Regions from separate parts of the Bacillus sp. OTU2372 genome, predicted to be linked through region 3. Evidence: predicted binding sites of a transcription regulator. Region 3 holds the regulator's gene; each other region holds the start of a gene.
What was found. Region 3 encodes LexA, which represses DNA repair genes until DNA is damaged. Its sites were predicted from a motif close to CGAACATATGTTCG; they were not measured.
Positions count from the first base shown of each region.

Region 1: a site for LexA is predicted at 1,491-1,504, ahead of AAHB15_RS13395 (YolD-like family protein). Genes of this name have one in related genera too.
Region 2: a site for LexA is predicted at 2,084-2,097, ahead of parE (DNA topoisomerase IV subunit B). Genes of this name have one in related genera too.

Region 1 covers NZ_JASATK010000007.1:51,354-55,229, reverse strand. The annotation lists gene AAHB15_RS13405 (hypothetical protein) at 1-536, shown strand, start outside; gene AAHB15_RS13400 (radical SAM protein) at 533-1,339, shown strand; gene AAHB15_RS13395 (YolD-like family protein) at 1,599-1,856, shown strand; gene AAHB15_RS13390 (helix-turn-helix transcriptional regulator) at 2,413-2,640, shown strand; gene AAHB15_RS13385 (hypothetical protein) at 2,704-3,099, shown strand; gene AAHB15_RS13380 (HNH endonuclease) at 3,089-3,751, shown strand; gene AAHB15_RS13375 (hypothetical protein) at 3,823-3,876, shown strand, end outside.
Region 2 covers NZ_JASATK010000003.1:256,011-259,886, forward strand. The annotation lists gene parE (DNA topoisomerase IV subunit B) at 1-1,971, opposite strand, end outside; gene AAHB15_RS09005 (CoA-binding protein) at 2,260-2,673, opposite strand; gene AAHB15_RS09010 (sensor histidine kinase) at 2,892-3,824, opposite strand; gene AAHB15_RS09015 (GGDEF domain-containing response regulator) at 3,838-3,876, opposite strand, start outside.
Region 3 covers NZ_JASATK010000001.1:725,737-729,612, forward strand. The annotation lists gene glnA (type I glutamate--ammonia ligase) at 1-1,296, shown strand, start outside; gene lexA (transcriptional repressor LexA) at 1,588-2,211, opposite strand; gene yneA (cell division suppressor protein YneA) at 2,373-2,693, shown strand; gene AAHB15_RS03515 (YneB family resolvase-like protein) at 2,706-3,353, shown strand; gene AAHB15_RS03520 (DUF896 domain-containing protein) at 3,428-3,658, shown strand.

The DNA of each region.
Region 1 (3,876 bases), on a different contig from region 3:
GCATTTCAAATCATTACTTTATGGATAATTATGAATCTAAAAATAAAAGAAATTCAGAAACTGCTAAGGCTATCGATGAGGCAAACGAAATGTTTTTAATTGCTGAAACAGGTAAATCATACTTAGATATTCCAACAGATAGACATTGGAAGAATATTAAAGAAAAACTAAATAGAGGAGTCCATTTTAAGGTTTTACTTATTGATCCCTATAGCAAAAATAAACTGGTTAGAAATAATTTGAACAATATTGACGGGGTTGATAGAAAGTTGGATATAGAAGGTCTGATAATTTTAAATAATAAATATGAGAACTTAGAAATTAGGTTTACTGACCAGGTTTATTGTTCATTATTCTTTACAGATAAATATATGATTTATGACCCATATCATTTGGGTAAAACTACAGACAGAATAGAAAACAATTTTATTGCTATAGAATTCAAGTGTGATAACCGAAATTACAACATATTAAAAAGTCATTTCAACAATTGTTGGAGACTTTCTGAATCATTTGAAGAGGTTATAGAAAAATGAAAAGAATAATACTCACATATAATCAGAGCTGTAATTTAACTTGTGATTTTTGTTATGTGAATTTTCACCATAAAAAAATACAAGACAAAACATATGAGGTAGTAAAAAGAGCAATATCATTGGAATTTGATGTAATTACCTTCGGTGGAGGTGATTCTTTTAGTAAAGGTAGTTTTAGAAAATCATGCATACTTGCAAAAGAAAATGGGCTATTTACTCAAGTAGATACAAATAGTATTTCAATAACTGAAAGTGATTTTTCCTTTATCGAAAATTATGTAGATTTAATTGGAATCTCTTTAGATGGAATCGGAGAGAAACATAATAATATGAGGAAATCAAAAAATTTATTTAATAAGGTTAATTTAGTTCTTCAAAAATTAAAAGAGTCAAATACTAGGATTAAAATAAATACTATATTAACTAAGCAAAACAGTGATTATATTTATGATTTGTATAGATATTTATTGGAGTTTGAAAATATAGATAGTTGGAGTATATATCAATTTTTCCCTTTATCTTCTGCTAAAGAGAAAAAAGATACGTTTGAAATAAGTGATGACGATTTTGATAATGCATTAACCTTTTTGGATAAAGAAGAGAAGAAGTTCAAGATTGAAAAATTTAAATATAGCGATAGGGTGAGTGGCTATATATTCTGTGATGAGCAAGGAAAGATTTATACGAATAGTTTAGAAGGGGACTACAGAGACATTTGTTCAATCTTTGATATTGATGTGGCTGAAAAACTCTCTAGACTTAATGAGACCATTAATCCTAAAACAATAAGTCGTTATGTATAAATGAGATCCTCATTTTCTTGGAACCTTTTTATTGTGATGAAATAAAATGAGATGGTGAATCAATCATATTACTTTAACATCGGTTAGCTTTAATTGAATAAGAAAAACTAAGGACCGCTATGTTAGTGGTCTTTTTATTTTATTTCTAAAGGGAACGTTTGTTCGTTTATAATAATATCGAAGGAGATGACCTTAATGACTATTCGAGACCTTGGTAAATTAAAATGGCAGCCTGCATCGTTCTTACCGTTAGCATTCGATGTTTAAGGACCAGGAACGCCAATCGAAGCCGTTAATCGATGAGTACGAAATGGACGAATTCGACCAACGGATATGTTATGCGATGGAGTATAACTTAGCCGTAAAGCTAAAGGTATGGAAAGATGGATTTACTACTGTTGTTGTCGGTTCCGTCTATCGCGTTGATCCGATTTCACATGAGGTACATATCGAAATAAAGCTTGGAGAATTTGAACGGATTAAATTTGAGGATATCATCGGAGTTTCTGTAGATTAACGATATAGATCGTAAAACTGTCGTAATTAACCGTATGAAAAATCCTGAAGTCTATTGAAATATGTTAATTAGATTAATTGCAGACGCAGCCATTTAGGTTGCGTTTTTTTTTTTTGCATTTTTTATTTTCTATTCCACTCTGCTCGGTTGAGACCCCTATTGTATATATGACTAAGGAGGTGGTTTGGATTGGACGAAACAAAAAAATATAAAAAAATCGACACTGACGACATTTCTGACCCTTATCTATATATGAAGTAACCAAGATTGATAGTCGGATCAAAAAAAAATAAGATTTTTGATTTTTCTCGGCGCTGGAGACGATTTGGACCCGTATCTACATATGAAGGTAGGAGGTGATGGGCGAATGAGAAACGGTCAAAATTACAATCCTTGTAAAACTACTACTTATAAACATTACAAAACGGAAAATACGGCCAACGCATTTTTTTTAAAATTTTTTTATTTCCGTATCTATGATAGATGACTATATCCCCTATTTTAGAGATGAAAGCAACAAGAGTATGACAAAAACTTTTAAGGAGGTGAAGATTGAATGGGTTTAGTCACAGCTTCAACAGTAAGAATCGTAAGGGCGTACCTGAACTGGACGCAAAGTGAACTAGCAAAGCGCATGGACGTAAGCGCTGGTTCAGTATCTGCGGTTGAGAAAGAAACGAACAGGATTACGCCTGAATTCGCTATGAAGTTCAAACGAGCAGTAGGGATTACAGATGCGATCTTAATCGATATTCAGTATCTGCAGAACAAGATAGTGGAATAAAACGTTTCTATCTATTTTGAAAATCTAGGTATTAAATCTATTAAACTTTGGAGGTATTACAGAATGAACATTTTAGAGAGCGCAAATTTTAATGAGAAAGATTTGGTTGGTTTGGATCGTTTACACCACTTACTCGAATACACCTATCAGGACGAAAAAGCTGTTGAAGCTATTTATAATCAGAAAATGTGGGCAATATCTATCTGTCGTGATTTAGCAGCTGCTCAAAGAATGATAGATTTTGAAATTGATTTGGCAGAACTGTGTTTGCGTAGTATCGGTTTTATAGTTGACTTATGGACGGAGAAAGCGATCCTTGGTCCCAAGGATGAATTGAGAGATATTCATAGATTTGAACGATTTATACAAAGAAGGTTAGAAAGAATTAAAGATGATATACGAATTGGTCGTTTTTTAACCAAAGTAAAGGAAGAAGGTTGGGATAAAGATGAAAAATAGTACTCAACGTAAGAACAAATTATCAGAGAAGCAAATTCAAGAGGCACGTAAACAGTATGCAACTGAGAAATCCTCGATTAAGCAGTTAGCAACTGAATATAGAACTACAGAGTATCAGATCAACAAAGTACTTGAAGGAGTTACAAAATGGAAGCAGACAGATGAAGAACGGTTTTGGTCGAAAGTCGATAGGGGAAACCCAGATGAATGTTGGGAATGGATAGCGGGTAAGACCTCAGATGGGTATGGTACCTTCAATTATAACGGGAAGACCGTCAATGCACATAAGTTTGCGTATGAGATTACTCACGGTGTTTGTGTCCCTAGTCGATTTCACGTTCGCCACTTATGTAGCAATCCGTGGTGTGTAAATCCCAGTCATCTATTGCCAGGAACTCCAAAGGAGAATAATGAAGATACGAAAATAAGTGGGCATCAGTATAGAGGGGGGGCAAAGCCAAAACTAAACGAGATTGATTCACTAGAAGCTATAGTCCTCTCTGATATTGGGATGAATCATGAAAGAATAGCTAAATTTAAGGGCATTAGTGGCTCTACTTTACAAAGGATAATGCAAAAGGATCCATTAGTGTTAAGGGAGGATTGGCTTAAAAAGGAAAAAGAGATGGCGATGAGTCTGAATAAGATTTGAAGCTGAAGGCGGTATCTGTGAATGCAGAACCGCTTTTAAATTTATAAAATACCAGAATAGGAGAAATAATAATGACTAATAGCAACAGACAATTTGCACTTGTTGATCTAACTACAGGACAAGAA
Region 2 (3,876 bases), on a different contig from region 3:
AGTAACCTCCTCGGAGACGGTAATATTTTCATTTTCTAAAATCGTATCATCTTCTTCTAAACCAAATGCTACATTACTTTCAATCCATTTACGGCGCGGTTCAACCTTATCACCCATTAGCGTAGTAACACGTCGCTCCGCTCTGGCGATATCATCAATCTTAACGCGGATTAATGTCCGTGTCTCTGGGTCCATTGTGGTATCCCATAGCTGGTCTGCATTCATTTCGCCAAGACCTTTGTAGCGTTGGATGATATATCCTCTACCGACTTTTTTAATAGCTCCTTGAAGCTCATCCTCGTTCCATGCATATTCGATGATTTCTTTTTTTCCTGAGCCTTTACTTACTTTATATAAAGGCGGAAGAGCAATAAATACTTTACCAGCTTCAACAAGCGGCTTCATATAACGATAAAAGAAGGTAAGCAATAGAACTTGGATATGGGCACCATCTGTATCAGCATCTGTCATAATGACAATTTTGTCATAATTGATGTCTTCGACCGCAAAATCGGCACCAACGCCGCCGCCAATTGCATGGATAATCGTGTTAATTTCTTCGTTTTTGAAGATATCAGAGAGTTTCGCTTTTTCTGTGTTGATGACTTTACCGCGGAGTGGAAGGACAGCTTGAAAACGGCGGTCACGGCCCTGCTTGGCAGAACCTCCCGCAGAATCACCCTCTACTAAGTAGAGTTCATTCTTTTGCGGATTTCGTGATTGTGCTGGTGTCAGCTTTCCAGAAAGGACGGTTTCTCCTCTTTTCTTCTTTTTGCCGCTTCGTGCATCCTCGCGGGCTTTTCTTGCTGCTTCCCGGGCCTGATACGCTTTAATCGATTTTTTGATTAATAAGGAACTAATATCAGGATTTTCTTCCAAGAAGTAGGAAAGATGTTCAGAAACAACGGAATCTACTGATGATCTCGCTTCACTCGTACCGAGTTTTCCCTTTGTTTGTCCTTCAAATTGTAGAAGCTCTTCTGGGATTCTTACGGAAATAATCGCCGATAATCCTTCACGAATATCGTTACCGTCTAAATTTTTGTCTTTTTCCTTAAGAAAAGCAACTTTACGGGAATAGTCATTGAATACCCTTGTCATGGCGGTTTTGGCGCCGGCCTCATGTGTACCGCCATCTCTTGTCCTTACATTGTTAACAAACGACAAGACATTTTCGGAATAGCCATCATTGAATTGAAATGAAAATTCTACTTCAATCCCGTTTTGAGTCCCTTCAAAGCTGACAACAGGATGGAGTGTCTCTTTATCTTCGTTTAAGTATTCAACAAAAGCCTCAATACCATTTTCATAATGAAAAACTTCGTGAATATCATTACGCTCATCAATAATTTCAATTTTTAATCCTTTTAACAAGAAAGCTGATTCTCTCAGCCGTTCAGATAAAGTTTCAAGGTTATAGGTCGTGGTCGAGAAAATGGTCGGATCCGGTTTAAAATGAATCGTTGTCCCCGTTTGATTAGTTTTGCCGAGTTTTTCGAGTGTTGTGACCGGTTTACCGCCATCCTCGAAACGTTGTTCATATACGAAGCCATCTCGTTTAATTGTTACGATTAACCATTCAGATAATGCATTTACGACCGATGCACCCACACCGTGCAAACCACCGCTGGTTTTGTAGCCGCCTTGGCCAAATTTACCGCCGGCATGGAGCACAGTTAAAATAACCTCAGGTGTTGGTTTTCCCATTTTATGCATACCTGTAGGCATTCCTCTACCCTTATCCATAACACTTATGGAATTATCTTTGTGTATTCTTACAATGATTTGATCACCAAATCCGCCTAGTGCTTCATCGACAGAGTTGTCAACGATCTCATACACAAGATGATGAAGACCGCGTGAATCAGTGCTGCCAATGTACATACCTGGGCGCTTTCTAACTGCCTCAAGACCTTCTAGTACCTGGATGGCATCATCATTGTAATCAAAAGCTTGCTGATTTCTTGCCACTAAAATACCCCTTTCATACCTAAAAAACATAAATGGCGTTCTCCGCCATTTTCACAATTAATTAGTAAAACATTCGTTTAAAAGAGTTCATTATCCTTTAAATTTATCCAATAGAACTAATGTTTGCCACATTTATTTTAACACATCTTCTTGCGGCGTCTATGCTTAATTGTAGCGATTAATTTCGATTTGGCAAATATGTATTTAAAAACAACATATTTTTGTAATACAATTTTAGCTGTTTTTAGGGGGCAAAAAAGAAAAAAACTGCTAAAAAATAGCAGCTTTTTATCTTGTCATTGCATATTCAATTTTAATACAGCGATCCATAATCACGGTATAGCCCTTTTCTTTTAAAAATTGATAGGCTTCTTCATTTGCAAGACCGAGCTGGGCCCAATATACGTCGGCATCAATCTCGTCAAATTCTTTCGCGACATCGAACAATTGTTCGGAACGTCGGAAAACATTAACAATATCTACATGCCCCTGGATATCTTTTAAAGAGGCGACTGCCTTGACACCTAGGACAGTGTCGACAGCTGGATTCACAGGTATGATTTCATAGCCTGCATCTTGCATAACTTGTGATACTTGGTAGGAAGCCTTTGCAGGATTGTCGCTTAAGCCCACAACAGCGATTCTCTTTGCCTTATTCAAAATTGAACCAATTTCCTCACGGCTTGGATTTTCAATTGCCATCATTACCACTCCTTGGAATTATTATCTTTATTCTACCCTTTTTGATAATAAAAGCCAAAATAAAACGCTTGCAAAATCGAAAAGCGAAAGTGCTTTGACCTGGGGCGCAAGGCTACAGTCGAGCCGGCGAGAAGGCTCGACTGTAGCCTTCTTGACGGATTGGCTTATGACCCCGAGCCCCTAGGCGCTGTAGCTAGCCCTTTAATTAGGAGCTTACCTTAAGAAACAGAGATTAGTTCTGGTTTAGCTGCTTCATTTACTTTTGGTACTGAAAGACAAAAACGGGCACCATGTTTATGGTTTTCTACCATAACCAATCCGTTCATATTTTCTAGTATCATCTTGGTCATATAAAGGCCCAAACCTGTACCGCGTGGCCTCGTTGTAAAATAGGGATCAAAAATTTTATCTAGGAGCTCAGGATCTATTCCACCTGCATTATCCGTAAATTCCGCTGTAATAAATTTTGATGTTTCACTTAATTTTATCGTTATTTTTCGATCCTTAATATCCCTTTGAATAAAGGCATCTCGGGCATTGGTTAAAATGTTCAACACCACTTGACTATATTCGTTCGGAAAGCCGTATGCCATCAGCTCACCCCGATATTCAAATTCCATCTCAATCCCATAATATTTTAGACTGGAAGAAAAAATCGACAAAGCATCCTCGATTGAACTTCCAATCGAAAAAGGGGCCCTTTCGTTATTAGGTTTATAGAATTTCCGAAAATCATTAATAGTACGGGACATGTGTTTGATCTGAATCATGCTTTCCTTCGTGAATTTATCAATATAGATTTCATCAAGCTGACCAAACTCATATTCCTCCCGTACATCTTGAATGATTAGGGATAAGCTATTTAAGGGCTGGCGCCATTGATGGCCAATACTGGCTATCATTTCCCCCATCGCAGCAAGACGAGAATGCTGAATTAGAAGATGATCTTTATGTCTGTTTTTTTCTACTTCATCTTGAATCTTTTTTTCTAGGTTTCGATTAATAGCTTCGTACTTTTTCGCTAAATCTCGATAACATCGTTCACTATCTTTCAGCTTCTTCAGCAGGACACGTCTCTTAAAAACATATAGACAAATAGTCAAAATGATATAACCAATCACCAAGGATAAGCTAATATATATAAATATCATAATTGCCGCCCCCTTAATGTTCTTTGGTGTATAATGTTACACAGTTTCGTCC
Region 3 (3,876 bases):
AAAGAGGAGAATGTAAAATTTATTCGTCTTCAATTCACCGACATTCTTGGAACAATTAAAAATGTTGAAATTCCTATTAGCCAGTTGGAAAAAGCATTAGATAACAAAATGATGTTTGACGGTTCTTCAATTGAAGGATTTGTGCGTATCGAGGAATCTGATATGTTGCTATATCCAGACCTTAGCACATGGGTAATTTTCCCTTGGACTGCTGAAAAAGGAAAAGTAGCTCGTTTAATCTGTGATATCTATACTCCAGAAGGCAAGCCTTTTGAAGGTGACCCACGTAATAACTTAAGAAGAGTGTTAAAGGAAATGGAAGAGCTAGGATTCACTAACTTCAACCTTGGACCTGAGCCAGAATTCTTCTTATTTAAATTAGACCAAAAAGGTGAACCAACTTTAGAACTTAACGACCAAGGCGGTTATTTTGACTTAGCGCCAACAGACTTAGGTGAAAACTGCCGTCGTGATATCGTTCTTGAGCTAGAAGAAATGGGCTTTGAAATCGAAGCTTCTCATCACGAAGTAGCACCAGGACAACACGAAATCGACTTTAAATATGCGGATGCATTAACTGCATGTGACCAAATCCAGACTTTCAAGCTTGTTGTAAAAACAATTGCTCGTAAACACGGATTACACGCAACATTCATGCCAAAACCTTTATTCGGTGTAAATGGATCTGGTATGCACATGAACCTTTCATTATTCAAAAATGGCGAAAATGCATTCTATGAGCCAACTGGTAACCTAGAAATGAGTGATACAGCTCGTCAATTCATTGCTGGTATTCTAAAGCATGCTCCTGCCTTTACAGCGGTAACGAACCCAACTGTAAACTCTTATAAGCGTTTAGTGCCTGGCTATGAAGCACCTTGTTATGTAGCTTGGTCTGCTAGAAACCGTTCACCACTAATTCGTATTCCTGCATCTCGTGGCTTAAGCACACGTGTAGAAGTACGTAGTGTTGACCCAGCAGCAAATCCATATCTTGCAATGGCTGTTCTATTAAAAGCTGGTTTAGACGGTATTAAAAATAAATTAACTCCTCCAGCTCCAGTAGATCGTAACATCTATGTTATGAGCAAAGAAGAAAGAATCGAAGAAGGTATCATCGATCTTCCGGCAACTCTTGCACAAGCATTAGATCAATTAAGCCAAGATGAAGTAATTGTTGCTGGTTTAGGCGAGCACATCTTCGAACACTTCGTTGAAGCAAAAGAAATTGAGTGGGATATGTTCCGTACTGTTGTTCACCAATGGGAACGCGATCAATACCTGAGCACTTATTAAGAGATAAAAGAAGCCTTGGCGCTCTATGCGTCAAGGCTTTTTGGTGTATTGTGGTAGAGTAGGGTGGCCGGGAGTATGAAGGACAAAATGCGGTTGAGCAAGAGGGAAAGTGTCCTTCATCGGGAGCATGAACGACAATGAGTTTTTGAGCAAAAAAGAAAGTGTCCTTCAGCGGGTGTGTGAAGGACAAAACGCAGTCGTATAAGAAAAAATATCCTTCATCGGAAAAGTGTAGAATAATATCCGGATAAGTCTGACCCAAAAAAAGAGAGCTGGATCAGCTCTCTCAAATTAATGGATATGACGATAAACTCCAATAACTTTCCCTAAAATCGATACATTTCGTAAAATGATAGGATCCATTGCAGAGTTTTCCGGCTGCAGGCGGATGTAGTCTTTTTCCTTAAAGAATCTCTTACAAGTTGCTTCGTCATCCTCCGTCATTGCAACAACAATATCCCCATTGTTCGCAGTCTGCTGCTGCTTCACAATCACGTAGTCTCCGTCAAGTATTCCCGCCTCTATCATACTTTCACCCATGATTTCTAGCATAAACACCTGCTCGTCTGAGGGAGCCAAGCTTTCAGGAAGTGGGAAATATTCTTCGACATTCTCAATTGCTGTGATTGGCAATCCTGCTGTTACCTTCCCGACCACTGGAACGTTGACAACTTTATTTCTAGGAATCTGTGCGGCTTCATCCGCATCTAGTATTTCAATAGCTCTTGGTTTGGTAGGGTCTCTTCTAATTAGACCTTTACTCTCTAAGCGTGCTAGGTGACCGTGAACAGTAGAACTGGATGCAAGTCCAACCGCTTCGCCAATTTCCCTGACGGAAGGAGGATATCCCTTACTTCTAACTTCTTCCTTTATAAACTCCAGGATATCCTGCTGCCGCTTTGATATTTTTACCATGATAAAATGCACCTCGCCTGGTTAATGTTGTCTTTATTATAGCATGTCGTACCATACTATACAAACATAAGTTCGAGAAAATGGTTGACAACAAACAAATGTTCGGATTATAATGAAAACAAATCAAAAGGGAACATATATTCTTATAAGAGGTGCGAATCATGAAAAAATTATGGAAACAATACTCGTATGCTATTACTCTTATTATTTTAAGCTGCACTTTAGCTTTGGTATTATCATTTAAACATCACTCTGATGATCAATATTTAAAAGTAACCATTTCTGAAGGAGATACACTTTGGAAGATTTCTGATCAATTTGAAGGTCAGCATTCGCTATCAAACAAAGAGTTCGTAGGCTGGGTAAAAAAGCATAATGAAAATATTAAGGATCAAATCTATCCTGGTGAAGAAATTGTAATTCCTGTAAGCAAAAAGAATTCCGCCAATACAACAGAACTTGCGAGTGCGCCGAAGGAATAGAAAGGATAACTAATGAAAGCTATAATCTACTGCCGTGTCAGTACCAACAAACATACACAAGAAACATCCTTAATACGCCAGGAAGATGAATTAATCCAACTTGCGAACCAGTGTGGATTTGAAATCGACTCCATTATAAAAGAACAAGCTAGTGGTTATGATTTTGAAAGAGATGGAATACTAGAGGTATTAGAGAGGATAAAAGATCCGCAAGTTCAGGCCCTGTTAATTCAGGATGAAACACGGCTTGGAAGAGGTAATGCTAAAATTGCCCTTCTGCATTGTATAATAAAAGAAGGGATTCAACTTTACAGTATTTCACATAATGGTGAATTACAACTTTCAGAATCGGATTCCATGGTTTTAAAAATAGTCAGTATGGTAGAAGAGTATCAGCGTAAACTTCATAATGTAAAAATAAAAAGAGGCATGAAGCGTGCTGTTGAGCAAGGCTATAAACCAGAAAAAAACTTAAAGAACCTTGGACAATCCTCTGGCAGGGAAAAAATTGAAGTACCAATTGAACAGATTATCCGATTACGGGAAAATGAGCTGACATTTGCTGAAATTGCCGCCACACTAAGAGGCTTTGGGTATAACATTTCAAAAGCAACTGTTCATAGAAGATATCAAGAATATATAGAATCACAGAATCAGTAGCTCTTTATCTTGTCATGAAGGCTTTTTTTTAGTAAAATCAAGTGTCTTCATTTGATGAGAAAGGATGGGTGGGTATGCTTTCAAAAGAAAAAATGGCTCGCATTAATGAACTGGCAAGAAAGGCAAAATCGTCAGGATTAACAGAGTTAGAAGCAAAAGAGCAATCCAAATTAAGAAGTGAATACTTGGCTACTTTCCGAGCAAATATGCTCGATACATTAACGAATACAAAGTTTATTGATCCAGAAGGTAATGATGTCACACCTGAAAAATTAAAAGCTAGAAAGAATCGCCCTCTTCATTAACTATATATTAAGTTTAAAACCTTCGGTATTTTCTCACCTCGCCTAATAAAGGCGGGGTATTTTCATTTACTATTACATACATTATTATTCTTGTTAAAGTCAAAATAAAAATAAAGTGAAATTTTCAATCTTATTTTTGTTTATAAGTTGAATTAATAGACAATGCAAGATAATATAAAGGATGTATTTATTATCCGTGATCAAGAAAGGATGTAATT